Linked DNA regions of Pleomorphomonas sp. PLEO. The protein of the gene in region 1 interacts with the protein of each later gene in a pairwise test. Links are inferred from orthologs where the notes say so. Each region holds a gene or a part of one and is shown on either strand. Other genes may lie near its edges.

Region 1 (15,353 bases):
CCCGCTTCCTGCCGCAGTTCATGGCGAATGGGCCTCGGCTCGTTCTTGAGGTGCGCCCGGCTCTTACCGATCTGTTCCGCCGGCTTGATCTTGGCGGTCAGGTCACGGTGGTCGAGCAGGGGCGGCGTCTGCCGCCCTACGATCTGGAGGTGCCGCTTCGAAGCCTGCCGCATGTGTTCGGCACCGAACGGACAAGCCTGCCGCCACCCGCCCTTTTCCGGCCAGATCCCTTGCGAATTGATGCTTGGCGGCAATTCTTCGGCGGCGACGGCCGGACTGCTATCGGCCTTTATTGGCGGAACGCCGCGGACGCCTCGCTTCTCGCCCCGCTTGCCGACCTCCAGGGCATCCGCCTGTTCGCCCTTGATCGCCGCGCTGGCCGGGCTTCGCTCGCCGTGCTGCCGAATGGACTCGTTGTCGAACCGCTGGGCGATCGGCTTGGCGGCTTCGTCGAAATGGCGGCGGCGATGGCGGCGCTCGATGCGGTGATTGCTCCCGTCTCGGCTACCGCCCATCTTGCCGCCACCCTTGGCCGGCCGACAGTCGTGATCGATCCATCCTCGGCCGACTGGCTTTGGGCGGGGGAGGGCGGTACGCTCTGGTATCCCGAAGCCCGCTTCGTGCAACGGGGTGGCGACCTCGTCGGTGTCCTGCGCGGTCTCCTTCCCGAAAGGCCGGCGTCGTGACAGAAACGGTCGTTGATCAACTGCTGGCCCGTGCCGCCGCTGCCGAAGCCACTCACAAATGGATCGAGGCGGTCGCCCTCTATGAGGTGGCTCTCGTGCGGGCGCCGGACCATGTGCCGGCCATGCTGGGGGCCGCCACCGCCGCCCGTGCCAATGGCGATCATGCGCGCGCCGTCATATTCCTGACGCGTGCCGATCGCACCGAGCCCGGCCGCGCCGATATCGCCGCCGCGCTTGGCGAGGCGCTTGCCGCGACCTCTCGCTTGCCGGAAGCCGCGGCTGCCTTCGAACGAGCCCGTGCCGCCAAACCGCTCGACGCGCGCCTCGCCGCCCGCCTCGGCGTGGCGCGCCTTGCCGCCGGCGATGCCGACGGCGCGGTTTCGGCTTTCGATGCGGCGTTGCGGCTTGACCCGGCCGAGCCGCATGCCCTGAGCGGCCTCGGTTCGGCCCTGGTCGCTGCCGGTCGCCCGCTGGCGGCGGTCGAGGCTTTCCGGCGGACAGGCGAATCTCGTCCGCATGCCGACCGAGCGGCGGCGCTCTTGTCGCTCGGTGACATGGCCGGCGGCTTTGCCGACCTTGATGGGGTGGCCACTTGTCCGCCCTGGGCGGCCCGGCTGCCGGTGTGGGATGGGGCTCCGCTTGATCGTCCGCTCCTCGTTTGGACCGGCCCCGATCCGCTTGACCTCATCACCTTCGCGTCCGTGTTGCCGCTTGCCCGGTCATTGGCCGCCTACCTCGTGCTGGTGGCGCCGAAGCCTTTCGTTCGCCTCGCTTCGTCGATCGAGGGCGTCGGCCACGTCGTTGCTGACAACGATGATGTCGGCGATTGGGTTAGGGCCGCTGGCGCCGCTGCGCCGCTCGTCGGCCTGCCACATCGCCTTGGGCTCACCGCCGGCAGCTTCGTCCCAACCGGCTCACTGCTCGCCGCCGAGCCAATGCTCGCGGACCGCTGGAGCGCGCGGCTGGACCTCGGCCGTGGCAAGCCGGCCATTGGCCTTGTCTGGGGCGGCGGTCTTCGGCTCGACGATCTCGCGCCGCTCGCCGGTATCGGTGACCTGCGCTTTGTCGCTCTCGAGCGGGTGCCATCGACCATGCTTGCCCGCTCGTCAACGCCGTCCGGCTGGGAGGTCGCCGATCCACCGGTCCGCATCGAGCATCCCGGCCCCGATTTCGAGGCCGGCGTCGACGCTCGGGTCGACTGCGCCGCTCTGATCAGCCGGATCGATGCCATTATCGCCATCGACGGTCTGTCGCTTCGCCTGGCTGGCGCGCTCGGACGGCCGGGCGTTGCACTGCTTCCCGCCGCGGCCAGTTGGGTCTGGCGGCTGGAGGGGGAAAAGACGCCTCGCTATCCGTCGCTGTCTTTGCTGAGACAGCAGCCGGAGAAGCCGCTTGCTGCTTTGCTCGCGGAGGTCATCCATCGCGTCCGCGACTTGGTTCGCCGCTGATGGCAAAGGAAAATCCCACCGCAAAGCCATGGCTTCTCGGAAGCATGTTGCCTCGAGTCGCGTAATCGGCGACAATAATGAAATGAAATTTTACAAATCGACCATTTCGGAGGGAATGGTATCTCTTGCCAATTGAAGCTGTCCTTTTAGGATTTCAGCCTGTCGGGAGGCCTTAGGGGCCAACAGCTGCCGAAGCTCCCGGATAGGCGCGATGAACATCATCGCTTAAGGCTGGAGACTGGACGCATGAGAGGCTCGAAACTTCTGGGACTGTTCGCCGCCGTGGTCGCGGCACCGCTCGTCCTCGCCGCTCCCGCCATGGCGGTGACGCTGACCAACGTTTCATACGATCCGACGCGCGAGTTCTACGAGGCCTACAATGCGGCCTTCGCGGCGCATTGGAAGGCCGAGACGGGCGAGGATATCGCCATTCGCGCCTCTCACGGCGGCTCGGGCAAACAGGCGCGCGCCGTCATCGATGGGCTGCCGGCCGATGTGGTGACGCTGGCGCTCGAAAGCGACATCAACGCCATCGTCGAGAAGACAGGCAAAATCCCGGCCGATTGGCGTGGCAAGCTGCCGCACAATTCCGCCCCGTACACTTCGACCATCGTCTTCCTGGTTCGCAAGGGGAACCCCAAGGGCATCCATGACTGGGGTGACCTCGTCAAGGACGGCATCGAAGTGATCACCCCCAACCCGAAGACCTCGGGAGGAGCGCGCTGGAACTACCTTGCCGCCTGGGCCTGGGCCGCTGGCCAGTATGGCGGTGACGAGGCGAAGATTCGCGATTACGTCGCGACCCTCTACAAGCATGTGCCGGTGCTCGACACTGGTGCGCGTGGATCGACCGTTACTTTTGCACAGCGCGAGTTGGGCGATGTGCTGCTCGCCTGGGAGAACGAGGCTTTCCTGGCGCTCGACGAATTCGGCGCCGACAAATTCGACATCGTGATACCCCCGCAGTCGATCCTGGCAGAGCCGCCGGTCGCCGTTGTCGAGGGCAACGCCAAGACCAACGGCACCGAGAAGGAGGCGCGCGCCTATCTCGAGTATCTCTACTCGGCCGAGGGGCAGACGCTCGCTGCCAAGTATCACTATCGCCCGTCCGAGCCGAACCTGGTCGATCCCGCGCTTCTGAAGTCGATCCCTCAGCTGAAGCTGGTCAGCATCGATGATCCGCTGTTCGGCGGCTGGGCCAAGGCGCAGCCCTATCATTTCGGCGATGGCGGCGTGTTTGACCAGATCTACAAGCCTGCACAATGACCGACATTGCCGGCCGTTCTCGCCGGTGCCGATGAGTGGAGGGATTGCCATGTGGATTGCAACGGCGCCGCCTGGATTTCTCTTTCCTTTGACAGAACGAGACCTTGCCGCCGGCGGACCGGGTACCCCCCGTCCGCCGGCTTCCTCCGAAAGCGAGGCCGATGACCCCGAACGTGCTCTTCGTCAAGCCGAGCGTCCTGCCGGGCTTTCGCCTGACCATCACCTTCACGATCCTGTATCTGTCGGTGATCGTGCTCCTTCCACTTGGCGCCCTGCTTTTCCGGGCTTCTTCGCTGGGGGCACATGAGATAATTGCCTTGGCGCTCGACGGCCGCACGCTGTCGGCGCTGAGGCTGTCTTTCGTGACCAGCTTCGCGGCGGCGGCCTTCAACGTGCCCTTCGGTCTGCTGATCGCATGGGTGCTGGTGCGCTACGACTTCCCAGGTCGCCGCTTCTTCGATGCCATCATCGATCTGCCCTTCGCCTTGCCGACGGCGGTGGCCGGTATCGCCTTGACCGCGCTTTATGCCCCGAAAGGCTGGATCGGCTCCATCGCGGCCATTGTCGGTCTCAAGATCGCCTTCACGCCATTCGGTATCTTTCTGGCGCTGGTCTTCGTCGGTCTGCCGTTCATCGTCCGCACGGTGCAACCGGTGCTCGCCGAGGTTGATCGCGAACTTGAAGAGGCCGCCGCGACGCTTGGCGCCGGTCGGCTCAGAACCATCGCCTCGGTGGTGCTGCCGGTGTTAAGTCCGGCCATTCTGACCGGTTTCGCGCTGGCCTTCGCCCGGGCGGTCGGTGAATATGGATCGGTGATCTTCATCGCCGGCAATATTCCCTATGTCTCGGAAATCGCGCCGCTGCTCATCATCATCAAGCTTGAAGAGTTCAACTATGCCGGCGCCACGGCCGTTGCCGCCATCATGCTGACGGTCAGTTTCGCAACCCTTCTCGTCATCAATTTGATCCAAGCCCGGGCGCGCGCGAGGTATGGTCATGTCTGACAGTTCCGTCGCGCTCGCCGCATCGCTTGAAGAAACGGCCGTCGCCGGATCGGTGGTTGCCAGTCCGCCGCGCCGCCGATTGCCGACCGAGGAGGCGCCGTGGGTCAGGCGCCTGCTGATCGCGCTGGCGGTGGGCTTTCTCGGCCTGTTCCTGCTGTTGCCGCTCATCACGGTTTTCATGGAGGCTTTCCGGAAAGGGACCGGTGCCTTTCTTCAGGCATTCGCCGATCCGGCCGCCTTCGACGCCATCATCCTGACGCTGGTGGTGGCCGTCATCGCCGTGCCGGCCAATCTCGTCTTTGGCGTTTCCGCTGCCTGGGCGATCGCCAAGTTCGATTTTCGCGGCAAGACCTTTTTGGTGACGCTGATCGACCTGCCCTTTTCTGTGTCGCCGGTGGTTGCCGGCCTCGTCTACGTGCTGCTCTATGCCAGCCACGGCCTCTTTGGCGGCCTGCTGCAGTCAGCCGGCATTCAGATCATTTTCGCCCTGCCGGGCATTGTCATGGCGACGATCTTTGTCACCTTTCCCTTCATCGCCCGCGAGCTGATCCCGCTGATGGAGGAACTGGGCAATACCGACGAAGAGGCGGCGCTGACGTTAGGCGCCTCCGGCTTCCGCATGTTCTGGACGGTGACGCTGCCCAACGTCAAATGGGCGCTGCTTTATGGCGTGCTGCTCTGTAACGCCCGCGCCATGGGTGAGTTCGGGGCAGTATCCGTGGTCTCTGGGCACATCCGCGGCTACACCAACACCATGCCGTTGCACATAGAGATCCTCTACAACGAGTATCAGTTCGTCGCCGCCTTCGCCGTTGCCTCGCTGCTCGCCGCCCTGGCGCTGGTGACGCTCGGCATCAAGTCCTGGCTGGAGCATCGCTATGCCAGCGATCTCGCCGCTGGTCACCGCCACTGACGGAGCCTCCGATGGAACTCGACATTCGCAACCTCACGAAGACCTTCGGCACGACGGCGGCTCTGCACGGCGTCGATCTCAAGGTCGCCTCCGGTGAACTTCTGGCGTTGCTCGGCCCGTCCGGCTCGGGAAAGACGACGCTGCTGCGTTGCGTCGCCGGGCTCGAGATTCCATCGGGCGGACAGGTCTTGTTCGGCGGTGAGGACGCTAGCTTCAAAAGCGTCCAGGAACGGCAGATCGGCTTCGTCTTCCAGCACTATGCGCTCTTCAAGCATCTCACCATCGCCGACAATATCTCCTATGGCTTGAGGGTGCGGCCACGCCGGACGCGGCCAACGGCGGCGGCCATCCGGGCCAAGGTCGAGGAACTGCTCGCGCTGATTCAGTTGCCAAATTACGGCGGCCGTTATCCGAGCCAGCTGTCCGGCGGCCAGCGCCAGCGGGTGGCGCTGGCCCGGGCGCTCGCGGTTGAGCCGCGCGTTCTCCTGCTCGATGAACCGTTCGGGGCCTTGGACGCCAAGGTCCGCAAGGAACTGCGCCTGTGGCTGAGGGAATTCCACGACCGTACCGGTCACACCACGCTGTTCGTGACCCATGACCAGGAAGAAGCGCTCGATCTCGCCGACCGCGTCGTCGTCATGAGCGCGGGCGGGATCGAGCAGGAAGGTACGCCCGAGGACGTCTATGACCGGCCGGCGACGCCCTTTGTCTTCGACTTCATCGGCGAATCGGTCCGCCTCGATATCCACATCACCAAAGGCCGTCCCTATGTCGGCCAGCAGGAAGTGACTATTCCCAAGCTGCCACCGCTTCTGTTCGACGGACCGGCCAAGCTCTACGTTCGGCCCGAGCATGTCGCCTTCCGCCGCGATGGCGACGGCCTCTGGGCAACGGTGGTATCGTTGCACCGCTCCGGCTCGTCGCGTCGTGTCGGTTTCCGCGCCGACGGGACCGACACGGTCATTGAAGCTCTGACCCCGGCCGATCGTGAGCCACCCCGCATCGGTGATCGCGCCGCGCTGGAGATCCGGGCGGCCGGCTTGTTCTCTGGTGCCGCCTGAGGATGTCGACGGCACGCTGGATGTGCGTTCGTCAGGTGCCACGTGGCTTGGCGCGGCGGGTCGGTTCGGCAGCAAGCGGATCGTCCGGCCAAGGGTGTTTCGGATAGCGCCCCCGAAGGTCCTTCGCCACGTCTTTCCACGAGCCACGCCAGAAGCCGGGCAGGTCCTTGGTCGTCTGAATCGGCCGGTGGGCCGGTGAGGTCAGCACCAGCGTCAGCGGCACTCGACCACCGGCAATCGCGGGGTGACGGTCGAGACCGAACAGTTCCTGTACCCGGATCTCGATGGCCGGCCCGCCGTCGGCGCCATAGTCGACGGGCACGCGGCTGCCGGTCGGCGCTTCGAAATGGCTGGGCATCAGCCGATCCATTTCCTGCCGAAGCCCGAAGGGAAGAAGCCGGTCGATGGCCGCGCCGAGCAGCGCTGCGTCGATCTCGTCGAGTCGCGTCAGACCGTCGACGAACGGCCCGAGCCAATCATTGAGCCTGTCGGCCAGGGCGGCATCTGTGAGATCCGGCCATGGCTCACCCACCGTTCGGTTGAGAAATCCAGCCCGCTCCCTGAGCCGCCGCTGCTCTTTCGACCAGCCGAGGCGGTCGACGCCGGTCCGGCTGACGCCAGCCAGGAGCGCGGCACTCGTCTCTGGGCCGGTCGGCGCGGCAATTGGCTCCTCGGCGAGTTTCACCGCTCCGAGCCGCCGGACGCGGCGGGCGCGGACAGCGCGTGCCGTGGAATCGAACAGGACGGAAGTTTCAGCGACTATCCGCTCGGCAAAAAGCGTCTCGACCTCGTCGCGGGAAATGGCGGCCGCGAGCCGGATACGCGCCCGCTCGGCTTTGCCCGAGAGATCGGCGACGACGATATAGTCTTCCTTCGCCAGTCGATCGTAGTCTTCGACCAAGCCACCACGGCCGCTCGCCAGGCGAAAGGCGCCGCGCTGACCGCGTGCCTCGGCGATCCGGTCGGGATAGGCGAGGGCAAGGATGGCGCCGGGTGACGGCGACGGCGCTTCGGCGATAGCGCTTCCTGCCGCCAGCTTGGCCCATCTTGCTGCCATCGCCCGCGCGTCGGTAGCCCGTTGACCGCGATCGGCGCGGAAACGCATCAGGCGGTCGGCGAGATCGGTGGACTCGCCGCCGAGTCCCTGTTCTGTCAGGATTACGGCAATGTCCGCGGCGAGCCGCGTCGCGCCGAAGTCCGCTGCGCGGTGGATCATATGGGCAAGGCGCGGCGGCAGCGGCAGGCGGGCGAGCGCCTTGCCCTCGGCGGTGATGCGTCCCGCGTCATCGATCGCCTCAAGCTCACGGAGCAATTCCACGGCTTCGTTCCACGCCGGCTTGGGAGGTGGATCGAGAAAGGCGAGAGTGGCCGTATCGCGAATGCCAACGGCCGCAAGGTCGAGCACGAGTTGGCTGAGGTCGGCTTCCAGGATCTCCGGTGTCGAATAAGGCTGAAGCGCCGCCGTCTGTCCTTCGCTCCAAAGGCGCCAGCAAACACCGGGCTCGGTGCGGCCGGCACGACCGCGCCTCTGATCGGCCGACGCGCGAGAGACGCGCACTGTTTCGAGCCGTGTCAGGCCGGTGTCCGGTTCGTATTTGGGTACGCGGGCAAGGCCGCCGTCGATGACGAGGCGCACGCCGTCGATGGTCAGCGACGTCTCGGCGATGGCCGTGGCAAGCACGACCTTGCGCTCCGGAGACCTGCAGGGTCGGATGGCGAAATCCTGTTCGCCACTCGTCAAAGCGCCGTAGAGCGGGGCGAGGCGAACGCCTGCTGGCAGACGTCCGTCGAGCCGCTCGGCGACACGGCGAATTTCCGCCTGCCCTGGCAGGAAGACCAGCGCGGACCCTTCTTCCTCGCGGAGTGCCTGGAGCGCCACCTCCGCCATCTGGTCCTCGAAGCGCGCGAGGGGATCGCGGTCGACGTGCCGCGTCTCTACCGGAAAGGCGCGGCCGGCACTTTCGATGACCGGCGCGCCGCCCAGAAGGCTCGCTACACGACCACCATCGAGCGTGGCGCTCATCACGACGATTCGCAGGTCCTCCCTCAGTGTCGCGCCGTCGAGGGCGAGCGCGAGACCAAGGTCGCCATCCAGCGAGCGTTCGTGGAACTCGTCGAAAAGGACTGCCGACACCCCATCGAGCAGTGGATCCTCGACCACCATCCGCGTGAACACGCCCTCGGTGATCACCTCGATCACCGTCTTCGCCGATACTTTCGAATCCATACGAACCCGGTAGCCGACCGTCTGCCCGACGTCTTCGTCGAGGCTGGCGGCCATGCGCGCCGCCGCGGCGCGAGCGGCGAGGCGGCGGGGCTCGACGACCAGCAACTTACGCCGCCGCCACGGAGCTCCGAGAAGGGCAAGGGGCACCCGCGTCGTCTTGCCGGCGCCTGGGGCGGCGACAAGAACGAGGCGCGGGTTGCCGTCGAGCGATGCTTGGATATCGTCAAGCACCGCGTCGATGGGAAGCGGCGACGACCAGCGCACTGGTATCGACGTCACCTGAGCGCCTGGAGCAAAGCCGAATCCGGCCAGCCGTCGACCGGCAGACCGGCTTTCTGTTGGAAGGCTCGCACCGCTTCGCGCGTCTGCTGGCCGAGCTTGCCATCCTTGGGGCCGGCGTCGAAGCCCTGAGCCGTGAGCGCGCCCTGAATGAAGGCGATGTCGGAGGCACCGAGCGCTTCAACATTGCCGTTGCCGGCACCGACCGGGGGCGCGCCGGCAAGTCTGGTTGCGAAATAGGCGGCGGTCGTCGAGTAGACCAGCGACTCGTTCCAGCCGAGATAGACGTCGAAGTTATGGTAGGCGAGGAAGGCCGGCCCGAAGCGGCCCATCGGCAGGTAGAGCGCTGCCAATCCGTCGGGAATGGAGCCGTTCGCAGCCCGAACACCCATTGCCTGCCATTCGCCGACCGGCTTCTTGATCGGCAGATCGGCCTGATCCCACGGCAAGCTGGAGGGAATGTTGACCTCGACAAGCCAAGGCTGCCCAGGCAGCCAACCGAGCGAATGGAGGTAGTTGGCTGTCGAACCCAGTACGTCCGGTGCGCTCTTGATGAGGTTGCGGCGGCCGTCGCCGTCGAAGTCGACGGCGTAGCGAAGGTAATTGGAGGGCAGGAACTGCGTCTGGCCAAGCTCGCCCGCCCAGGCGCCCTTCATTTCCGAGGGCGCAAGATCCCCGCGCGCCACGATCTGGAGGGCGTCTAGCAACTCGTTCTGGAACATGACGGGGCGGCGGCAGTCATAGGCCAAGGTCGCCAGCGACTGCAGGGTCGGGAAATCGCCGGTATTGGCGCCAAAGTCGCTCTCGAGTCCCCAAACCGCGACGATCACCTCGGCCGGCACTCCGAATTGCGCCTGGATACGAGCGAACAGGTCGGCATTGGTCTTGATCTTCTGAGCACCAACCGTCAGGCGATTCTTATTGACCATGCGGCCGGCAAACTCGGTGAAGGTCTGCGAGAAGACGCCCTGTCCCCGATCCTTCTTGATCACTGCCGGATCGAAGGCGATGCCGGCGAGGGCCGATTGCACCGTATCAGTGGGAAGACCGGCGTCGACCAGTGTCTTCGAATAGCCGGCGAGCCATGTGCCGAAGCCGTCGCCCTTGGCGCTGCAATCCGCAGCAAGGCCGGGGGTGGCGAGAACCGGCAGCCCGACAACCAACGCTGTTAGGACGGGAACCGAAAACCGCATGAAGACAACCTCCTGAAACATCTGAACACATCTGAAGCGAATCATAGCGACATTCGGCGAAGATCGACAGGGTTTCAGTCACGACCTTCTGTTGTGGCGTTACGGTTGCCACGTCCGCCCACCACCATCAGGCCGGCGATGACGATGACAGCGGCGCCAACCAGCATTGATGGCCGCGGTCGATCACCGAACACCAGCCATCCGAATAAAATGGCCCACAGCAGCAGCGAATACTGAATTGGCGCGACCACGGCAGCCGGCGCCAGCTTGACCGAGCGGGCTATGCAGAGGTGGGCGGTCATCGAGATGATGCCGAGAGCAGCCAGCATGACGAGGTCTACAAGGTTCGGCATGACCCAGTCGAAGGGCGCCAGGACGGCGCCGACCGCAAGCGCGCCGACAGTCTGCCAGAACACCAGCACCCGGTCGGGCGTGCCCCGAAGCTGGCGGCTTTGCACCACCATCATGGCGTAGCAAAGCGAGCCGGCAATGGAGATGAGCGAGGCGAGCGATAGGCTGCCCGCGCCCGGGCGCAGCACGAAGATGACCCCGGCAAACCCGATGGCGATGGCCAACCATTGGCGCTTGCTCACCTGCTCGCCGAGCAGCCACGGCGATACCGCGGCAACATAGATCGGCCCGGCGAGATAGAACGTCATGACGTCGGCGAGCGGCAGGAAGCGGATGGCCATATAGAAAAACACGATCTCGGCTGTGGCCAGCGCCACACGTGACACCTGTATTCCTGGCCGCTCGAGCCGAACGAGTTCCGGTGCGCCGCCTTTCAGAAGAAGCGGAGCGAGCACCAGGAGCGCGGCGAGCGATCGCACCAAGACGATTTGTCCGGCCGAAAAGGTTCCAGCCAACCACTTGCCCATGACGTCATTGACGGCGAACATGAAGTCGCCGAAGAACATCATGAAGATGCCGAGGCCGACGGTGGAACCGGCGGCGCGGTGGGCGAGAGACTTAGCGGACAAACGGAGCTCCAGCGGGATCGACGAAAGTCGCATCTCGATAGCCGATCCCGGCCATCTTGGCGAGGACGGCGGGACGGTTCTGGGGAGCCGACACTCATTTCCCGCTTGGTCCTAGGAGTGTTCCAAGGCTACCTTCATGCAGGCTCCCGCCGCTCTGGAGGCGAAATGCGCAAGCTCCATGTTCTTCTCTATACCCGCGCCTCCGGCGGCGGTGGCGCCGAGCGAGTCTGGGCTATCCTTGCTAGCGGTCTAGCGGCACGCGGCCACCATGTTACCTTCGCTTTCGACGAGAAAGTGGCCGACGACGGTGTCGATCCAGCCGTTTCCACAATCGAAGTCGGCAAAGGTCATATAGGCGCCGTGTTGCAGCTCGCCCGCCTGCTGCGCGGCCACTCCTTCGATGTGATCGCCGGGGCCGTTTCAGTCAACTGCGTCAAGCTGGCTCTCGCCAAAATCCTTGCCCTGTCACGGACACCGCTTGTCTTCTCCTATCATGGGTTCGAGGAATACAAGACCGGCCGCCTGTCGGCTGTCGGCTTCTATGCCTTGCCTTTGTTTGTGCCTCTGACCCGGCGGTTCGTCGGTGTGTCCGACGGTATTGTGCGGGCGCTCGTCGACCGCTGGCATGCGCCTGCGGCCAAGACGGAGCGCATCTATAATCCAGTGCCATTGATAGCCGCCGCGACAACCGAGGAGATTGCCGCTAGGCCGCCCCTAGTTGGTGCCGTTGGCCGCCTGTCGCGGGAAAAAGGCACAGACGTGCTGATCGATGCCTTCGCCCGCCTGACGACGCCCGAGGCCCGCCTCATTATTGGCGGCGACGGGCCGGAGCGGCAGCGGCTCGTCCAGCAGACGGTAGATCTCGGCATCAGCGATCGCGTGCGCTTCCTTGGGCGCGTTTCGTCGGCGGCTGAGGTCTACGGCCTTGCACGCGTCGCGGCTGTGCCGTCGCGCACCGAGGCCTTCGGCATGACAACCGTCGAAGCGCTCTCAGCTGGGCTTCGGGTGGTTGCCACCGACTGCGATGGGTCGCGGGAAATCCTAGCCGGACCATATGGCCAATTGGTTCCGGTCGAAGATGCCGCTGCGCTGGCAGCGGCACTTGACCGGGCATTGGCAATGCAACCAGATCCAGGGCCGGGCGTCGCCAGAGCCCAAGAGTTCTCGGCCGAGGCTGGTATCGATCAGTGGGAGCGGCTATTCGCCGGACTGGCGACGGCGGGTTGATGAGGTCGAGAGCGGCCGCAGCCAAGCGCGATGTGACGCTCAAACAGCTTCGGCATCTGCACTGCCACCGAATAGGGCGTCACCTTGGCGCGGATGGCTTCAGGATTGAGCCGACCGGCAGCGATGTCTGCGGCTAGCTGTACGAAGTGATCGGCCATCACCTCAGCGGCTATCTCACGGTCATCAGGTCGCTCGACGAGGAAGCCGGACACGCCCGCCTCGATCAGCGGATCATATTGCGACAGCCGGATGGCCCCCATCGGTCTGCCGCTCGAAAGGACTTCCAGCAGGTAACAGGGCATGCCCTCGAAAAAGGACGTGAGGATACCGGCGTGACAGTTACGCATGATGGCCGACACGCCATCGCCAGTCTGGAATCCGTGGCGGATGGTGAATGGCTCGATGGCCGCGAATTCCTTGTCGCGATGTGGGTCGGACGTACCGATGTAATGAAATTCAAACTTGCCGCCGAGCTTGGCATGAAGACGCCGTAGCGTCTCGAACATCAAGGGCGGATCCTTGAAGGCGTCGAGCCGGCCGGCGAACACAACGCGGAACACGTCGTCTGTCGGAAAGGGCGCAGCGGGAAAGCGCTCGGTGTCGACCGACACCGTCATGAATTCGGATTTGCGAGCGATCCTCGGCATCTCCCGCTCATAGCGGGCGATGATGTTGGGATTGACGCCCACGACGCGCGCGGCGAGGGTGAGGGCAATCTTTTCGTTGAGGCGATGAATCCACCAGTAGCGGCCGATGAGACTGTCCATCTTGTCGCCCTTGGTCTCCTCGTTGTGCACGAGTTGCACCACAGGGTTGCCGATCAGCCGGGCTGGAATTGCCTGCTCGAAGCGCTCGATCTCGGTTGAGGCGGAATCACCTGCCGAGAGACGGCGAATGGTGAACAGATAACGCATAATTCCGAGGGTGAAGTGCAGCGTTACCGACTGGCTGATTTTCTTGGCCGCGGCGCGCATGGTTTCGCCGGGAATATGAATCACGGGCAGGAAGTCTATCTGACGGCCGTCGAACTCAACCTTGACCGGCTTGCCAATCTCGAGATCGCCGCGCTCGTCGATGCCGACCAGCAGCACCGATACGGTATCGGGATAACGTGACAGCAGCAGTCGGATATGCGTCTCGATGCCGCCCACCTTGCCGCCGCGCGGATCGATGGAGTGAAGAACGGTGATGCGATGAACCATCGTCTGATCATTCCTCGCGGGTAGCATTGTCGGAAGCGGCGAGCCGGCGCCGTCTCGGCAGTCGACCAGCCAGTTGGCGGACGTTGTATCGCATGAGGTACATCGCCGACAGCACATAGCGTTTGGCGAGGCGACGTGGGTCGTGGATGAGCCGCCACAGCCACTCGAGGCCTGCTTCCCGAAGAAATTCTGGCGCGCGCTTCTGACTGCCGCCAATGAAATCGAGCGCGGCGCCGATACAAACAAAGGTAACACCGGGTGCCCAGCGCCTGGCAAATTCTGCGAAAACCTCCTGCTTGGGCGCGCCGAGCGCCACAAAACAGATGCGGGCACCACTTGACGCCACACGTTCAGCCGCGGCGCGGGCTTCAATGCCAAACGGACTGAAACCAAAGGGGGGGCTTTCGATACCAGCGACGATCAGGCGCGGAAACTCGCAACGCAATACGGCCTCGGTCGTGACGAGAGTCTCCGGGGTCGTGCCGAAGAAATGCACGGGAATCCGGGCCAGCGCGGCGGCTCCGCAGAGTGGCCGCACCAAGTCGGCGCCGGTAACGCGCACGAGATTGGCCCCCTGTCGCCGTGCCATGGCCACCACCGGTGCGCCGTCCGCCGATACATAGGTTGCTTGATCGTAGGCTGCCCGAAAAGCCGGATCGTGCTCCAGCTTGACGAGGTGGTCGAGGTTCAGCGTGAAAACGGTACCACCGCGGCCAGTCAGCGCGTCGAAAGTGACAAGGTGGACGAGGTCGGCCTGCTTGCCGATGTTGACGCGCGTTGCATCGATCACCGCGATCGGTTGAGGGGTATGAACGGCTTCAGTCGCATTGACTGCCTCGGTCGTAACCGACCGATCGTGGAACAGACCTGACATTGGCGACTCTCCGGCGCGTCAAGCGCCATCCCGACGCCGGAGGCGCGCGACGGACCATAAAGATCCCATCTCCGCCTCCCAGCGAATTGCAACGTCTGGGAAGAGCCGTGCCGATGGCATATCTCTCCCCTTCGCTGTCACCTTAGTCCGGCCGCGGTTCAGCCCCGATTTATCGGATCCTTCAAATTGTAATGAAATGCCGATTTGTTTTGGGTGGAAGGAAGCGATCGTTTCGATCCTCCGTCCTGGGGCGCACTGAGGGTTTACTGAATATTGCCGAGCACCGTGGCCTCAAAGATCAGCCTCGGCGGCCCGTCAGTCAGGTCGCGCCACCTGCCACACCAGCCTGTCGTCCAGCCAAGCGCGACCTTGGCGAGCTTTCGTCCGCTGGTTCGCTATCTGTCAGGTACAGACTGCGAATTGATGCTGCTGCCGGACTGGCGTTTCGCGAGGTTGGAGCCGGTACGCCGCCAAACTTCCGTGTTATGCGGCCTCGTTCAGGCTCGCTCGGCCAGGATGACGCGTTCGTGGCGTTCCTTCACCAGCACGAGCCCTGTGAAGGCGGGCAGGGCACCGAGGAGATCACGCACCATCGCCGCCGCTTCGTCGTCGTCTTCAACGATGGCATCGGCGACGATCAGTACGGCGTCGACGCGATGGAGGAGAGCCTCCAGCAGGTCAGGTGAGTGTCGGTGTCCGAAATGCAGGATGACGCGGCCGAAGTCGTGCGAAAGTTTGCCGACAAAGTCGGCGACACGATCGACATTGGTGGCAATTTGGGCCGCGGCTTCCGGCCCGCCGACTCCGATGAGCGTGATGTCGGCCCCGCCTTCGCAGATGGCGACGCTCGCCGCATCGGCAGTACCCGCGATCACATCGATCGCCCCGGGCATCGTTTCGTCGACGTAAGCGCGATGGAGCGGCAGATCATCCCAGGAGGCATCGACGAGGAGAACGCCATCCTTGGTCGGCACGTGCGCGAGGCCGAAGGCG
Region 2 (15,560 bases), 610 kb from region 1 along the record:
GCCCGTCTCAGGGCCGGTGGCGCCAGCGTGCTTCTGGTTTCTTCAGGCGCCATCGCTATGGGTCGCGGCGTCTTGAAGTTGCCGAAGGGCAAGCTGAAACTCGAGGACAGCCAGGCCGCCGCCGCTGTCGGACAGATTGCGCTGGCGAAAGCCTGGGCCGAAGTGCTCGGCGATTACGGCATTACCGCCGGCCAGATTCTGTTGACCCTGGGCGATACCGAGGAGCGACGCCGCTATCTCAACGGCCGTGCCACCCTCGGCAAGCTCTTGAAGCTCGGCGCCGTGCCGGTCATCAATGAAAACGACACGGTAGCCACCACCGAGATCCGCTATGGCGACAATGATCGGCTAGCCGCCCGTGTCGCCGCCATGATGGGCGCTGATCTCTTGGTGCTTTTGTCCGACATCGATGGTCTCTATACGGCGCCGCCTCAGGTCGACCCCAACGCTTCTCTGATCCCTGTGATCGACCGCATCACACCGGAGATCGAAGCCATGGCCGGCGGCGCGGCTTCCGAATTGTCGCGCGGTGGAATGAAGACCAAGATCGACGCCGGCAAGATCGCCACAGTCGCCGGCACGGCTATGATCATTGCCTCCGGCAAAGTGGCGGCGCCGCTCTCCCGTGTCGACGCCGGTGGGCCACACTCGCTATTCCGAGCCGAAGCCAACCCGGTCACCGCCCGCAAGGCCTGGATCGTCGGTCACATCGACGCGCCCGGCGTTCTGACGATCGACGCCGGCGCCGTCCGGGCGCTGAAACAGGGGCGCAGCCTGCTGCCACCCGGCGTGACCCGGGTCGATGGAGATTTCCATCGCGGCGACACGGTGATCGTTGTCGATGAAGCCGGTGTCGAGCTGGCCCGTGGCCTCGTCGCTTATGATGCCGTCGATGCACGGCGCATTCGCGGCCAGAACTCGACGGTAATCGAAGATATCCTCGGCGCACCCGGCCGCAGCGAAATGATCCATCGCGACGACCTCGTGCTAAAGGGCGACCTCGGAGACTGACCATGACTGCATTGACCGACGTTTCCGTTCACGACCTGATGGCCGATATTGGCCGGCGCGCGCGCGTCGCCGCCCGTCGCCTTGCCCGCGCCTCAACACAAGAAAAGGCGGCGGCGCTGACCGCTATGGCCATAGAGGTTCGTGCCCGCGAAGCCGACATCCTCAAGGCCAACGCCATCGATGTCGCGGCCATGAAGGAAAATGGCGTTGCCGCCTCCTTCCTTGATCGCGGCACGCTGGATCCCGCTCGCGTCGAGGCCATCGCCAAGGCGCTGGAGGAAATCGCTGCCCTGCCCGATCCGGTCGGCCGTGTGCTCGCCGCCTGGACGCGGCCGAACGGCCTCGCCATTGAGCGCGTTGCAACGCCGCTCGGCGTCATCGGGATCATTTTCGAAAGCCGGCCCAACGTCACCGCCGACGCCGGCGCCCTCTGCCTGATGGCCGGCAACGCCGCCATCCTGCGCTGCGGCTCCGATTCGCTTCGCTCGTCGCAGGCGATCCTTGTCGCGCTCGTCGCCGGTCTCCGGACGGCCGGCCTGCCCGAGGATGCCATCCAGTTGGTGCCGATCAAGGACCGCGCCGCCGTGGGCGAGATGCTGACCGGCCTCAGCGGGTCGATCGACGTCATCGTTCCGCGTGGCGGCAAGAGCCTGGTCGCCCGCGTCCAGGCCGAAGCGCGGGTGCCGGTGTTCGCCCATCTCGAGGGCATCTGCCATATCTATGTCGATCGGGCCGCCGACCTCGACATGGCCGTCACCGTGACCGTCAACGCCAAGCTTCGGCGCGTCGGCGTCTGCGGCTCGGCCGAGACTCTGCTCGTCGACCGCGCTGTGGCTGATACGCACCTCCTGCCAATTCTCAAGGCGCTTCACGAGCGCGGCTGCGAAATCCGGGCAACTGAGGAAATTCGCGCCCGCTTCCCGGCAGCCGTGCCGGTAACCGAAGCCGATTGGTCGACGGAATATCTGGCGCCGATCATTTCGGTGGCACTGGTCGACGGCATCGACGCCGCCATCGAGCACATCGAAACCTACGGCTCGCATCACACCGACAGCATCATCACGGCTGACGAAACGGCGGCCGCCCGCTTCTTTGCCCGTGTCGACTCAGCCATCGTGCTGCACAACGCTTCGACGCAGTTCGCCGACGGTGGCGAATTCGGTATGGGCGCCGAGATTGGCATTGCCACCGGAAAGATGCACGCCCGTGGCCCGGTCGGCGTCGAGCAGTTGACCTCGTTCAAGTACCGCGTGCGCGGCAGCGGCCAGACGCGACCGTGACGACACCCCGCCTCCCCGTCACATTCCCGGGCATGCGCATTGGCCTGTATGGTGGTTCCTTCAATCCGCCACACCGAGGCCATGCCCACGTGGCGCGGCTGGCACTTCAAAGACTTGGGCTCGATCGCATCTGGTGGCTGGTCAGCCCTGGCAACCCCTTGAAGTCGATGGACGGCCTACCGGATGTCGGCCAACGGCTGGCAGCCGTGCGGCGGGTCGCCAACCACCCGCGCGCGGTCGTCACCGACCTCGAGGCGCGACTCGGAACGCGCTATACAGTCGACCTCATCCGGCGGCTGAAAGCGCTCAGACCAGATGTTCGTTTCGTGCTGGTCATCGGTGCCGACAACTGGGCGACGTTCCACCGCTGGGGCGGCTGGCGCGAGATCGCCCAAACGGTGCCGATCGCGGTCATCGACCGCCCCGGAGCCACCTTCGCGGCGCTGGCCTCACCGGCCGCCCGTACTTTTGCCGGCGCGCGCGTCGCCGAGTGTGACGGCCTCTTGCTGCCAAGCCTTGCCCCCCCCGCCTGGATATTCATCGCCGGCGTCAAGGTGCCGCTGTCATCGACCGCCCTGCGCCAAACCAGCTTAGCCATTGGTCCAGCCTGATCTTGAAAACGTCACCGTCAAGGTTCATCCTTTCAATCATCGGCGGTTGTCGGCATGGGGCCGGCTGTCGCGGACCATTTCACGAGGTGCACCCCTGAGCATGCCTTTCACCGAGGGCGCCTTCAGCGCCAACTCCTTTGCCGACGTCGCTGCGTTCTCCGGCGATGCCACTCCTCTTCCGCGATCCCTGCTCGATACGATTCTCGCCAGCCTTGACGACGCCAAGGCCGAGGCCGTCGTTGATATCGACGTTGCCGCCAAGACGCCGATCGCCGATCACATGGTGATCTGCACGGGTCGCTCCACTCGCCATGTCGGCGCCATCGCCGACCATTTGGCCAAGGACCTGAAGGATGCCGGCTTCGGCGCCGTCGCCATCGAGGGTCAGCCGGCCTGCGACTGGGTATTGATTGACGCGGACTCGGTCATCGTCCACGTCTTCCGCCCGGAAGTGCGCGAGTTCTATCATCTTGAGAAGATTTGGGCGCCCGACCCGGAGCCCGCTACCGGCCGCCGTTGAGGTATCCACCCAGAAAAGTGGATACCCGAGCTGGAACGATCCGCTTGGAAAGCTGTAGACTTTTCGAAGGCGCGGATAGTCCGGAAATGGCTCGGAAGCTTCTCATGACCCCGACGCGCGGGGCCGCTGGCCCCGCCGGTACGGCGCGTGCGCCCGACTAAGAAGAGACTTATGCGCATCGCCATTCACGCTGTTGGAAAACTGAAGGCCGGCCCTGAGCGCGAGCTTGCCGACCGCTATCTCGATCGTGCTGACAAAGCCGGTCGAGCCATCGGCTTTTCTTCTGTCACCGCCCGAGAAATCGTCGAGAGCCGCGCACGCGAGGCCTTGCAGCGCAAAGAGGAGGAAGCACGCGAGCTTCTCGCCGATTTGCCGCCGGGAGCCTTGCTCATCGCCCTCGACGAGCGAGGCGATTCGCCGACCTCGGAGCGATTCGCCGAAATGCTGGGCGAGGCACGCGACCGCGGCACACCGAACACCATTCTGCTGATCGGCGGACCGGATGGCCACGGACAGGAGCTCCTGTCGCGCGCTGGCCACCGCATTTCATTTGGCCGGCTGACTTGGCCGCATCAAATCGTCCGCATTCTCGCCGCAGAGCAGATCTATCGTGCCGTAACCATCCTGAGCGGCCATCCCTATCATCGGCCCTGATCCGTCCCGCATCTCGTCATCATCGCCCTTTGGTTGACGAAGCGTTAATGGAAAGACCGATAGGTTCGGCCGCTCGACCGCACCGTACCGGACAGCTCATCGTCCATGCCGCCCGAAACGCGACGTCCCGGAGTCCGCCGCCTCACCATCGCTGCGATAATCGCGGCGATGCCTTGCTATGTCGCCGCGCAGGAGGGCTTGCCACCCGAGGCGACTGCCTTTGCCCCGGCGACGAGCGCTGTTCGGCCAGCCTCCGTATCCGACAGCGCCGTCGACGCCGACCACATCGCGGCCGAACGCGCGCTAAAAGATCAGGAACTGGCCAAGCTTCGCAGCTCCATGGAGCTTTCGGCGGAAAAGCAGGCGGAGATAGCAGCCGAAATTGCCGGCCTCTCGCGTGATCAGCAGGCGCTCAGCGATCAGCTCGTCACCTCGGCTGCCCGTGTTCAGGCGTTGGAGCAATCAATCACCGATAGCGAGGAACGCCTCGCTCGCGGCGCCGACAACGAATCGCGCATCCGCGCCTCGTTATCGGCCCGACGCGACGTATTGATCGCCGTGCTCTCCACCGCGCAGCGCATAGGCCGCCAGCCACCTCCAGCGCTTGTCGTCAGCCCAGAAGACGCCCTTAAAGCCGTGCGCTCGGCGGTCATCGTCGGTGCCGTACTCCCAGAGATCCGTCTTGAGGCGGAAGCGCTGCAATCCGATCTCGATGCCCTGGTGGCAGAAAGAACGCGCGCCGCCGCCGAACGTGACCGCCTCAGGGCTGATGCCGCCGCCATTGCCGAGGAACGGCAGCGCTTGGCATTACTCATCGACAAGAAAAAAACGGAAAGCGAAGCACGCTCTGTCGACTTGGCGACCGAGAAGGCGAGAGCTGAGGAATTGGCGAAAAACGCCCGCAGCCTGGAAGAGCTGATCTCCGGCATGAAGAAGGCGCTGCCAGCAGCCCACACCGAATCGCCACCTTCCACGGCATCGGCGCCGAGCGTTGGTGGCCGCCTCGGGCCGGCCATCGCCTTCGCAGACGCCAAGGGACGAGTGATCCTGCCCGTACGCGGCGTCAACCTGCAGTCCTTTGGCGACGACAATGGCCTTGGTGGTGCCTCGCAGGGCCAATCGATCGCCACCCGGGCCGGTGCCCGCGTGGTGTCGCCGGCCGACGGCCGCGTCGTTTATGCCGGACCGTTTCGCTCTTACGGACAGCTCTTGATACTTGATGCAGGCGACGACTATCATATCGTGCTTGCCGGCATGGAACGGATCGACGTCCAGCTGGACCAATTTGTTTTGACGGGCGAGCCCGTCGGTGTCATGGGAAACCAGAGGCTGGCCAGCGCCGCCGCTTTGGATGCCAGCGTCACGCAGCCCGTGCTTTACGTCGAATTTCGCAAAGGTGGAACTTCGGTCGATCCCTCCCCCTGGTGGGTCGCATCGCAGGATCGGAAGGTCAGCGGATGATCAGAAAACTGTCGCTACTCGCAGCGGGCGCCGTACTTGGCGCCGGCGTTACTACCCTGACCCTCGAGCACCGTCTGCCCGGCTTCGGGTCGGCCGTAGCTGCCGGCGTCGATACCTATCGCCAGCTAAACCTGTTTGGCGACGTGTTCGAGCGTATCCGCTCCGACTATGTCGAGGAACCTGACGAACCGGCCCTGATTGAGGCCGCGATCAACGGCATGCTGACGTCGCTCGACCCACATTCGAGCTACATGAATGCCAAGAGCTATCAGGACATGCAGGTTCAGACCAAGGGCGAGTTCGGCGGACTCGGCATCGAGGTCACCATGGAAGATGGCGTCGTCAAGGTGGTGACGCCGATCGACGATACGCCCGCCACCAAGGCAGGTATCCGTGCCGGTGATTTGATCACCGCCATCGATGGCACTGACGTGAAGGGCCTTACCCTCAACGACGCCGTCGACAAGATGCGTGGGCCGATCAACTCGTCGATCACCCTCACCGTGGTGCGCGGCACCGACAAGCCTTTCGACGTCAAGATCGTTCGCGACGTCATCAAGATGCAGTCGGTACGCTACGAGGTGAAGGACGATGTCGGCTATGTCCGCATCTCCCAGTTCACGGCCCAGACCTTCGACGGCCTCAAGACCGCCATCGACAAGATTGACGCCGCCATCCCCGCCGACAAGCTCAAGGGTTATGTGCTCGATCTGCGCAACGACCCAGGTGGCCTGCTCGATCAGGCGATCGCCGTCTCCGACGCCTTCCTCGACAAGGGTGAGATCGTCTCCACGCGCGGCCGCCACGATGGCGATACGCGCCGCTATGCCGCCAAGGCTGGCGAGCTGGTCGGTGACAAGCCGCTGATCGTGCTGATCAACGGCGGCTCCGCTTCGGCATCGGAAATCGTCGCCGGCGCGCTTCAGGACCATCGCCGGGCGACAATCCTCGGCACGCGGTCCTTCGGCAAGGGGTCGGTCCAGACTATTATCCCGCTGGGCTCGAATGGCGCTATCCGCCTGACCACGGCGCGCTACTACACGCCGTCGGGCAACTCGATCCAGGCCAAGGGTATCCACCCTGACATTGAGGTGCTGCAGGATCTGCCGGAGGATCTCAAGGATCAAGTGACCGAGACCAAGGGCGAGGCGTCGCTGAAGGGACATCTCAAGAGCGAGACCGAGGGCACCGAGGCGTCCGGCAGTCAAGCCTACGTGCCGCCCGACCCCAAGAACGACAAGCAGCTCAATCTGGCGCTCGACCTGCTGCGCGGGTTGCAGGCCAACGCCGCCTTCCCGCCTAAGGGCGACGACCCCGTCGCCAACTGAGCGGGCAAATAGCCGAAAGATGCCGGGCCGGAGTTCATCTCCGGCCCGTTACGTTTCAGTGGCATACCGCAACGCCACGGATTGAACTAAGCTCGCGAGGACCGAATCAGGGCGGTCGCCAGTAGCCGGATGCCACGTGCCATGAACGACCTGACCAATCCCCTCGGCTTCGGCGGTACCGGAGGCCGAAGGTTTCGTGTGCCGGTCGGCGCCATCGCCGCGGTCATCACGGCGTGCCTCTTTGCCGGGCTCACCGTCTGGCTGATGGTCGTCAACGACCCGCTTGGTGGCGAGCCCTATGCGCGGACCAAAATCGAAACCTCCGACACCGCGTATGCTCGCGCCGACATCGCCACGGTAGGTGTGAAGTCAGGCACCGGCGAGCTGTTGCCGCCGCCGTCCGAGAGCAAGCCCGAGGCCGGAGCGGCCGTCGAGAGCCCCTCCGCTACACAAACGCATATGGCCCTACCCGTCGAGGCCGATGCCGCTCTCACCGAGACATCACCTTTCGGTCCGCTGCCGCGCGTCGCCGCCGACGGTCGCAAGCCTGTCGACGCCTATGCCCGCCCCGTACCCAGCGTCGTCGGCGCCTCTCCGAAAATTGCAATCGTCGTCGGTGATCTTGGCCTCAGCCAAACCGGAACGCAGGATGCCCTCGCCAAGCTGCCGCCCGAGGTTACGCTGGGCTTCGCTCCCTATGGCGCCAGCCTCGACCGCTGGACCGCCAAGGCACGGCAGGACGGCCACGAACTCCTGCTGCAAGTACCGCTGGAGCCTTTCGATTATCCTGATAACGACCCCGGCGAAAATACGCTGCTCGTCAGCAAGGATGCGCGTCAGAACATCGAGAACCTGCATCGGGTAATGGGGCGTCTCACGACCTATGTCGGCGTGGTCAATTACATGGGTGCCCGCTTCACGTCCGAAGCCGACGCCCTCGACCCGGTGATGCAGGAGATCGCGCTACGCGGGCTGCTCTATCTTGATGACGGCAGCTCGCCGCGCAGCGTTGCCGAACAGTCGGCCGGCAAATTCAAGACCACCTTTGCCCGAGCCGACCTGGTCATCGACGCCGTGCCGACGCCGAACGAGATCACCAGCCGTCTCGCACAGCTCGAGCAGATCGCTCGCACACGCGGCCTCGCCGTCGGTGTCGCCAGCGCCCGGCCAGCGACGCTGAAGGCGCTTGTCAGCTGGACAAGCGGTCTCGATGGGCGCGGCATTACGCTGGTACCGATCACTGCCGTTCCCCACCAGAATTGAGACAATTCATGACCTCCCGAGCCGACCTTCCCTACCGCCCCTGTGCCGGAGCCGTATTGATCAACCGCGCAGGCCTGGTCTTCGTGGGCCATCGCGCCGACCTTGAAGGTGCGTCCGACTCAGCCCCCTGGCAAATGCCTCAGGGTGGCATAGACGACGGCGAAACGCCGCTCGACGCCGCCCGCCGGGAACTTTGGGAAGAGACCTCGGTAAACTCGGTCGAGCTCTTGGGTGAGGCGCCGGAGTGGTATCGCTACGACGTTCCCGATGAACTGGCCACGGGGCGCTTTCAACGAAAGTGGCGAGGCCAGACACAGAAGTGGTTCGCCTTCCGCTTTCTCGGCGATGACGGCGAAATTGACATCGACAGACCGGGAGGCGGCGCGCATCCGGCTGAGTTCTCTCGCTGGGGCTGGAAGCCGCTGTCCGAGGTGCCAGGCCTCGTCGTTGCCTTCAAGCGGCCGATCTACGAGAAGGTTGCCGCAGCCTTCGCCGGTCTGGCGGTGCCTTCATGAGCGCCCGTATCCCCGCCGCCCTAACCCCGCCGGACCCGTCCGAGCGCGATCCGCTTTCGCCGGACCTTCCCTATCGACCGAATGTCGGCATTTGCTTATTCAATGCCGAAGGGCTGGTGTTCGCCGGCAGAGCCTACTCCAATCCCTTCGGCTGGCCGGATCCGGAGATTTTCACCGAAGGCGCCGATTGGTCGCTGCCGCAGGGCGGAATAGACCCCGGCGAGGATATCATCGCGGCGGCACGCCGTGAACTTTGGGAAGAGACCGGCGTCAAGAACGCAGACCTTATAGCCGTGACCGACGAATGGTGGAGCTACGACTTCCCCGTTCGCGGCGCCAAAATTCACAAGCTCCACCCCTTCCGTGGCCAGCGTCAGCGTTGGGCGGCCTTCCGCTTTACCGGCAAAGACGACGAGATCACGGTCATGGCGGCCCACACCGACGAGCCGCCGGAATTTCTCGAGTGGCGCTGGCGACCACTCGACGAGTTGCCGGCCGTGGCCCCACTGCACCGGCGGCGGCAATACATGCGCGTCGTGGACGTTTTCGGAGATGTCGGTCCGGCTTGAGGCTTTATCGGCGCCGCCGGCCGGCGGCTTGATCGGCGGCGCGCGCCAGCGTCAACAGTGTCTCGCCGACAATATCGGCGGCAAGCGACGCATTGAGACGAGCGTCGCGCGCCGCTTCGCCCAGAACGATAACCGCCCTGGCGAGCCGAGCCGGCGGCCACAGGCCAAGCGCGGCCTCCACCTTGCCCTTGCGCTTGAAGAACACCGGCGGCCGGGCGCCATTGACCGCATCGGCCGGGGCCACGCCGGAATCGACGGCGGCGCGTAATTCGTCGAGCAGCATGAAATGGCGAAGCGCCGCGCCGACGATCTGGCCGGCATCGATACCCTCGGCCCGCGCCTTGGCCAACCCTTCGACCAGCACCGTCAGAGCGCCACCAGCCGCGGCGTCAATCACCTCGTCAATGGCGAAGGTTGAGCTGTCGCCGATCAAGGCCTCGACATCGGAAAGAGTAATAGTGCCGGTTCCATGAGCGTGCAGGCAGAGCTTCTGAATCTCGCCACGCGTCATCAACCGATCGCCGCCTAGAAGCGAGACCAGAAGCGCCCGAGCCTCCGACGCGATGGAAAGGCCGGCCGCTCTTGCCTCTTCATCGATCAGCGCCCCGATCGACCGTTCGTCATCGGCAAAACAGGGGATCGCATACGCCCGGCTTTCCTGCTCGAACAGAACCCTGAGTGGGCTGGATTTCTTGAGATCGCCCGCCTCGACGACGATCGCAGTATCAGGCGGGGGCTGCTTGAACAGCGCCCGGAAGCGGCTGGCGAGATCCGCGCGTCCTCCACCGTCACGCAAAAGGATTGCCCGTCGGCTCGAGAACATCGACACCGCATAGGCCTCGTCGGCGAGCCGCGTCGGGTTGGCCGTCAGTTCGGAGGCTTCGATGCGAACCAAGGCGAAGGGATCGCTGGGGTCCGAAAAGGCAGCGGCGATGGTTCTGGCGCGCTCGGAAACAAGCCCGGTATCCGGCCCATAGACCAGATAGAACACAACATCCTGCGGCGGCCGCGCAACGAGGCGATCGGCCTCCTGAGCGCGCGCCGCCACCATTGCCTCAGCCCTTGCCGATCAGCGCCGACGACAAACGCAAGCGAATGTCGGCCGCCGCTGCCCGCGCCGCTCGCTCCTCGGCATCCTGCTGTGCTCGAACGTTGGCATAACGCTGCGATGTGACGTCGAAGGGAGAGGTGGTGTAGATATTGTCCGATGTAACCACCCGGCCAGTAGCGATCTCGGTCAGCGTGTAAGTCGTCGTAAGCGACACCAGTTTGGCCACCGCGATATCTTCGCTGGCACGAATGGCGAGCTCCGAGACGCCTGTCGTCAGGACGAGATGCAGGCGATACTTGGGTGCCACCAGCGCGCTGCCGCCACGCAGCTGGAAGATTAGCTCATTCATCAGAGCCTGCGGCACGCGATCGGTCTGCGTGTCGATGGCAATCGAAGCGAGTTCCGTCACCATTGCCGGTTTACCACCCGCCGCGGGCGAGCCGATCGGCGCGTAAACGGGGCGCACCTGACAGGCAGCGAGAAGAGCGCCGGCCGCTAATACTAGGGCGCCGCGGCGAAGGAGATCAGACGACCACATTGACGATCCTCTGGGCGACGACGATGACCTTCTTCGGGCTCTTGCCGTCGAGCGCCTTTATCACGGCTTCGAGCTTCAACACCTCGGCTTCCACCTCGGCGGGCGTGGCAGTGCGTGCCACGGTAATGTCGGCGCGCTTCTTGCCGTTGACCTGCACCGGCAGCGTCACCTCGTCCTCGACCAGCAGAGCTTGGTCGACGGTCGGCCAATCGGCAAGCGCCACCAATCCGTCGTGGCCGAGCGCTGCCCAGCTTTCCTCGGCAAGATGCGGTGTCATCGGTGCCATCATGCGGACGAGCAGACCGGTTGCCTCGACCAAAGCGGTCGCGGCGGCGCCATCGGTGGCCAGCAGCGCCTTATCATTGGTAAGCGCTCCGGCCAACGTGTTGACCAACTCGTAGATCTTGGCCAACGCAACGTTGAAGCGCAGACCCTCGACATTCTCCTCAACGGCGGCCAGAGCTTTGTGCGCCGCCTTGCGCAGAGACAGCGCCAACCTGTCGCCGCCTTCGGCCCGCTCGGCGATCGGGACCAGTTCGGAGGCCTCGGATACGATGCGCCAGACGCGCTGCAGGAAGCGGGCGGTGCCCTGAGCCCCAGCCTCGGTCCACTCGACATCGCGCTCCGGCGGGCTGTCGGACAACATGAACCAGCGGGCGGTATCGGCACCGAAGCTGTCGATGATATCGGTGGGGTCGACAGTATTCTTCTTCGACTTCGACATCTTCTCGATCGGGCCGATCTTGACCGGCGCACCCGAGCCGATCAGTCGCGCCTTGCGGGCGCTAGCCTCCTCGACGATTTCGATATCAGCCGGCGACAGCCATTCGCCGCTTTCCGACTGATAGGTCTCATGCACCACCATTCCCTGGGTAAACAGGCCACGGAAGGGCTCGTCGAACCCGACGTGACCGCACTTCTTCATCGCGCGGGTGAAGAAGCGCGAATAAAGCAGATGCAGAATGGCGTGTTCGATGCCGCCAATATACTGGTCGACCGGCAGCCAGGAATTGACCACTTCCGGCACGGTCGGCGTCTGAGCGCGCGGCTCGGTGAACCGGCTGTAATACCAGGACGAGTCAACGAAGGTGTCCATGGTATCGGTCTCGCGCCGAGCCGGCTTGCCGCACTCGGGACAGACGCATTTGGTAAAGGTCGGATGCCGGTCGAGTGGATTGCCGGGACGGTCGAACTCGACATCCTCCGGCAAGCGAACCGGCAGATCCTTGGCCGGCACAGGCACCACACCGCAGTCCTCGCAGTGGATGACCGGGATGGGGCAGCCCCAATAGCGCTGGCGCGAAATACCCCAGTCACGCAAGCGATAGTTCACCTGCCGCTTGGCCGAAGGCGCACCATGCAGCGTCGTCGCTTCGAGTTTACTCGCCACCAGGTTCTTGGCCGCTTCCACGTCCATGCCATCAAGGAAGTCGGAGTTGAACAGTTTGCCATCGTCGGTATAGGCGACGTCGCCCACCGCGAAAGCGGCGGGGTCGGCACCTTCGGGCAGAACAACGGGCGTAACGGTCAAGCCGTATTTGCGAGCGAAATCAAGGTCGCGCTGATCGTGGGCCGGACAGCCGAAGATGGCGCCGGTGCCGTAATCCATCAGCACGAAATTGGCGATGTACACCGGGTAGCTCTGACCGTTGAAGGGGTGCTTCACGGACAGGCCGGTTGCAAGGCCCTTTTTCTCGGCCGTCTCGAGCGCCGCCGCCGAGGTGCCGATACGCAGGCACTCCTCACAGAAAGCGGCAACCGCCGGATCCTTGTCGGCAAACGCTTTCGCCACCGGATGATCGGCGGAAAGAGCCAGGAAGCTCATGCCGAACAGCGTGTCGGGACGCGTGGTGAACACCTCGATGGTCGACTCGTCGGCGACCGCCGGACCGTCGATCTCGAACCGAACCCTCAAGCCTTCCGACCGGCCAATCCAGTTCTTCTGCATGGTCCGGACTTTTTCCGGCCAGCGGTCGAGCGAGTCGAGAGCCGACAGCAGCTCATCGGAATAGTCGGAGATCTTCAGGAACCACTGCGTCAGCTCACGCTGTTCGACCAAAGCGCCGGAACGCCAGCCACGCCCGTCGATCACCTGCTCGTTGGCGAGCACAGTCATGTCGACAGGGTCCCAGTTGACCTTGGACTTCTTACGGTCGACGAGGTCGGCCTTCATGAAGTCGAGGAACAGCTTTTGCTGCTGCGTATAGTAATCCTCGTCGCAGGTCGCGAACTCGCGACTCCAGTCGAGCGACAGGCCCATGCTTTTCAACTGGCCACGCATGGTGGCGATGTTCTCGTACGTCCATGTCTTGGGATGAATATGGCCCTTCATCGCCGCATTTTCGGCAGGCATGCCAAAGGCGTCCCAACCCATGGGATGCAGGACGTTGAAACCCTTGGCCCGTTTGTAGCGAGCGACCACGTCACCCATGGTGTAGTTGCGCACGTGCCCCATGTGGATGCGGCCGGACGGATAGGGGAACATCTCGAGCACGTAATACTTGGGACGCGAATCGTCGTTCTTCGCCTCGAACACCCTGGCCTCGGTCCAGGCCTTCTGCCAGCGCGTTTCCGCTTCGCGCGCATTGTATCGCTCGGTCGCCATCGTCTCGTCTTCTGTTCAGATCCACGCCTGTCGCGGGTCAACGGTGCCAAGAGCACGCGACCGCGCGAAAAACTTACGGCATGACCATCATCAGAAACGGTCCCTAGGGTCAATGCTTTGGAATGCCGAGGCCGGCGTTTTCCGTCAGACCGCGACAGGATCGATGAAATCCCACAACAAGATCAGACACCAACGAAGTCGGTCGCGTGATCCTTGACGAAGGTTTCAAAGAAGCGAGGCGGACGGCCGGTCATCTTCTCGATGGCAGGGCTAACGATCGATGCCTTACCGTCGCGGATCGTATCGAACTCGGCGACCCGCTCGGCAATTTGCTGTTCGGGAATCTCCTCCGCCACTAGGCGCGCTTCGTAATCAGCGATGGAGATCGGCCGGAAGGTGACACGCCGGCCCGTAACGTGGCTCATGACTTCCGCCGCGCGCGACAACGGAAGAGCCGCGGGACCGGTGAGGACCAGCGTCTGACCATCGAAGTCTGAACTGGTCAGCGCAGCGGCAGCGGCGGCGGCCACGTCACGACCATCGACAAAGCTGATCAGCCCCTCGTCGGTCGGCAGCGCCAGTTCGCCCTTGCTGACATCGTCCTTCCAGACAGTCCGGAAGTTGTCGGCGAACCAGTTGGCCCGAAGGATGACGAAAGGAAGACCGGAGTTTTCCAGAACCAATTCGAGACGGCGATAGGGATTGTCCTCGGAAACATCGGCGGCGATGGTGGACAGCAGAACCGCCTTGATTTTACGGTCGACCACGTGCCGCATCACCGGCATCAACGCGGCGATAACGTCGAGCGGTGCCGACGGCATCAGAACAAAGACGCGGTCGACCCCCTCGAATAGCGGAGCGATGCTGGACGGATCACGAAAATCGAACCGCAGGACCTCAGCTTCCGGGTGCGTTTGCCCGTCCAGGGAGGCCGCCTTGACGATTTCGCCTTTTGCCACCAATTCGGACACGACCAACTGGCCGATGGTGCCGGTGGCGCCGAGAACGAGGATGCTGTCTGCCATGGGGGTCTCCGTCAGGAAGTCCGATCCGGCCGTACGGCCGGCGGAAGAGACAACGCCCTCACCCCGCGTCGGGTTCCCTCAACAAGCCGACGTCGACGATCTTGGCAAGACGATCGATGTCGTGATCGGCGAAAACGCCGATGCCGTGTGCCGCGAGAAGCGCGGCGGTGACACCGGCTCCCTCCAGTCGCCGGCCTGAGAAGCTGCCGTCATAGATACTGAGACTGCCACAGGACGGGCTGCGGTCGATGAGGAGCGCATAAACGCAGCCACTGCGACGGGCGTACTCGAGCGCCGCCTCAGCACCGGCAACGAAGGCGGCCGTAACATCCTCTCCCGTGACAGTTACGACGCGAGCCCGTCCCGCCAGCACATCCGCGCCGGAGCCGCCGACGATTTCCGCCGCCGGCCGGGGCACCGAAAGATCACCCATCAGCTCGGGGCAAACCGGCACCAGCCGCCCTTCGGCCTGCCAACGCTCGAGGCGCGGATCGTCGAGCCGTTTGCCGGCGCCGTCATAACGGACTGGCCGGCCGAGCAGGCAGGCGGAGATCAGAATGCGGTCCATCGGCACCACCGAACACATGAAAAAGGGCGTCTTCCCGCGCAAGGAAGACGCCCTTTGTCTCGTTCCGGATGGTCGCCGTCAATCTTCCTCGGCGCGCATCAGGATCTCGCGCTTGCCCGCATGGTTGGGGGGACCGACCAACCCTTCCTTTTCCATCCGCTCGATGAGCGAGGCGGCACGGTTGTAGCCAATGCCGAGCCGGCGCTGGATGTAGCTCGTGGTGGCGCGCTTGTCGCGCAACACCAGCGCCACCGCCTGATCGTAGAGATCGGCGTTTTCATCGACCGGAGCAACGTCACCGCCGCCGCTGTCTTCCTCGTCATCGGCCGTGATGGCCTCGAGGTAATCGGGCGTTCCTTGCGTCTTGAGATGAGCGACGATCGCCTCCACCTCGCCGTCGGAGACGAACGGGCCATGGACACGCTGAATGCGTCCGCCGCCCTGCATGTACAGCATGTCGCCCTGGCCAAGCAGCTGTTCGGCGCCCTGCTCGCCAAGGATGGTGCGACTGTCGATCTTCGACGTCACTTGGAAGGAGATGCGCGTCGGGAAGTTAGCCTT

What was found.
Region 2: the proteins of AB6N07_RS00180 (region 1) and AB6N07_RS02830 interact in binary tests that used the Escherichia coli proteins (3 or more experiments, as listed by UniProt). The link is inferred for Pleomorphomonas sp. PLEO from one-to-one orthologs.

Annotation. Positions count from the first base shown.
Region 1 is NZ_CP166625.1:33,630-48,982, reverse strand. Bases 4,569-7,353 are described here. They hold AB6N07_RS00180 (sulfate/molybdate ABC transporter ATP-binding protein), read left to right. Parts: upstream 4,569-5,328; coding sequence 5,329-6,378; downstream 6,379-7,353. Other genes in these bases: hrpB (ATP-dependent helicase HrpB), read right to left, coding at 6,410-7,353; cysW (sulfate ABC transporter permease subunit CysW), read left to right, coding at 4,569-5,317. In the rest of the region: AB6N07_RS00205 (tetratricopeptide repeat protein), read left to right, coding at 1-686; AB6N07_RS00200 (tetratricopeptide repeat protein), read left to right, coding at 683-2,134; AB6N07_RS00195 (sulfate ABC transporter substrate-binding protein), read left to right, coding at 2,381-3,400; sulfate ABC transporter permease subunit CysT, read left to right, coding at 3,562-4,404; more of cysW, read left to right, coding at 4,397-4,568; more of hrpB, read right to left, coding at 7,354-8,884; AB6N07_RS00170 (lytic murein transglycosylase), read right to left, coding at 8,881-10,077; AB6N07_RS00165 (DMT family transporter), read right to left, coding at 10,152-11,057; AB6N07_RS00160 (glycosyltransferase), read left to right, coding at 11,223-12,284; AB6N07_RS00155 (glycosyltransferase), read right to left, coding at 12,242-13,486; AB6N07_RS00150 (WecB/TagA/CpsF family glycosyltransferase), read right to left, coding at 13,494-14,360; AB6N07_RS00145 (GumC family protein), read right to left, coding at 14,858-15,353. UniProt on the Escherichia coli protein: Part of the ABC transporter complex CysAWTP involved in sulfate/thiosulfate import. Responsible for energy coupling to the transport system.
Region 2 is NZ_CP166625.1:639,307-654,866, reverse strand. Bases 161-3,152 are described here. They hold AB6N07_RS02830 (glutamate-5-semialdehyde dehydrogenase), read left to right. Parts: upstream 161-1,013; coding sequence 1,014-2,291; downstream 2,292-3,152. Other genes in these bases: rsfS (ribosome silencing factor), read left to right, coding at 3,003-3,152; AB6N07_RS02825 (nicotinate-nucleotide adenylyltransferase), read left to right, coding at 2,288-2,902; proB (glutamate 5-kinase), read left to right, coding at 161-1,011. Also shown: more of proB, read left to right, coding at 1-160; more of rsfS, read left to right, coding at 3,153-3,422; 23S rRNA (pseudouridine(1915)-N(3))-methyltransferase RlmH, read left to right, coding at 3,594-4,076; AB6N07_RS02810 (murein hydrolase activator EnvC), read left to right, coding at 4,182-5,537; AB6N07_RS02805 (S41 family peptidase), read left to right, coding at 5,534-6,865; AB6N07_RS02800 (divergent polysaccharide deacetylase family protein), read left to right, coding at 7,007-8,128; AB6N07_RS02795 (RNA pyrophosphohydrolase), read left to right, coding at 8,137-8,643; AB6N07_RS02790 (RNA pyrophosphohydrolase), read left to right, coding at 8,640-9,212; holA (DNA polymerase III subunit delta), read right to left, coding at 9,217-10,263; LPS assembly lipoprotein LptE, read right to left, coding at 10,268-10,801; leuS (leucine--tRNA ligase), read right to left, coding at 10,788-13,406; AB6N07_RS02770 (NAD(P)H-binding protein), read right to left, coding at 13,589-14,431; AB6N07_RS02765 (DUF523 domain-containing protein), read right to left, coding at 14,490-14,999; AB6N07_RS02760 (DNA translocase FtsK), read right to left, coding at 15,078-15,560. UniProt on the Escherichia coli protein: Catalyzes the NADPH-dependent reduction of L-glutamate 5-phosphate into L-glutamate 5-semialdehyde and phosphate. The product spontaneously undergoes cyclization to form 1-pyrroline-5-carboxylate.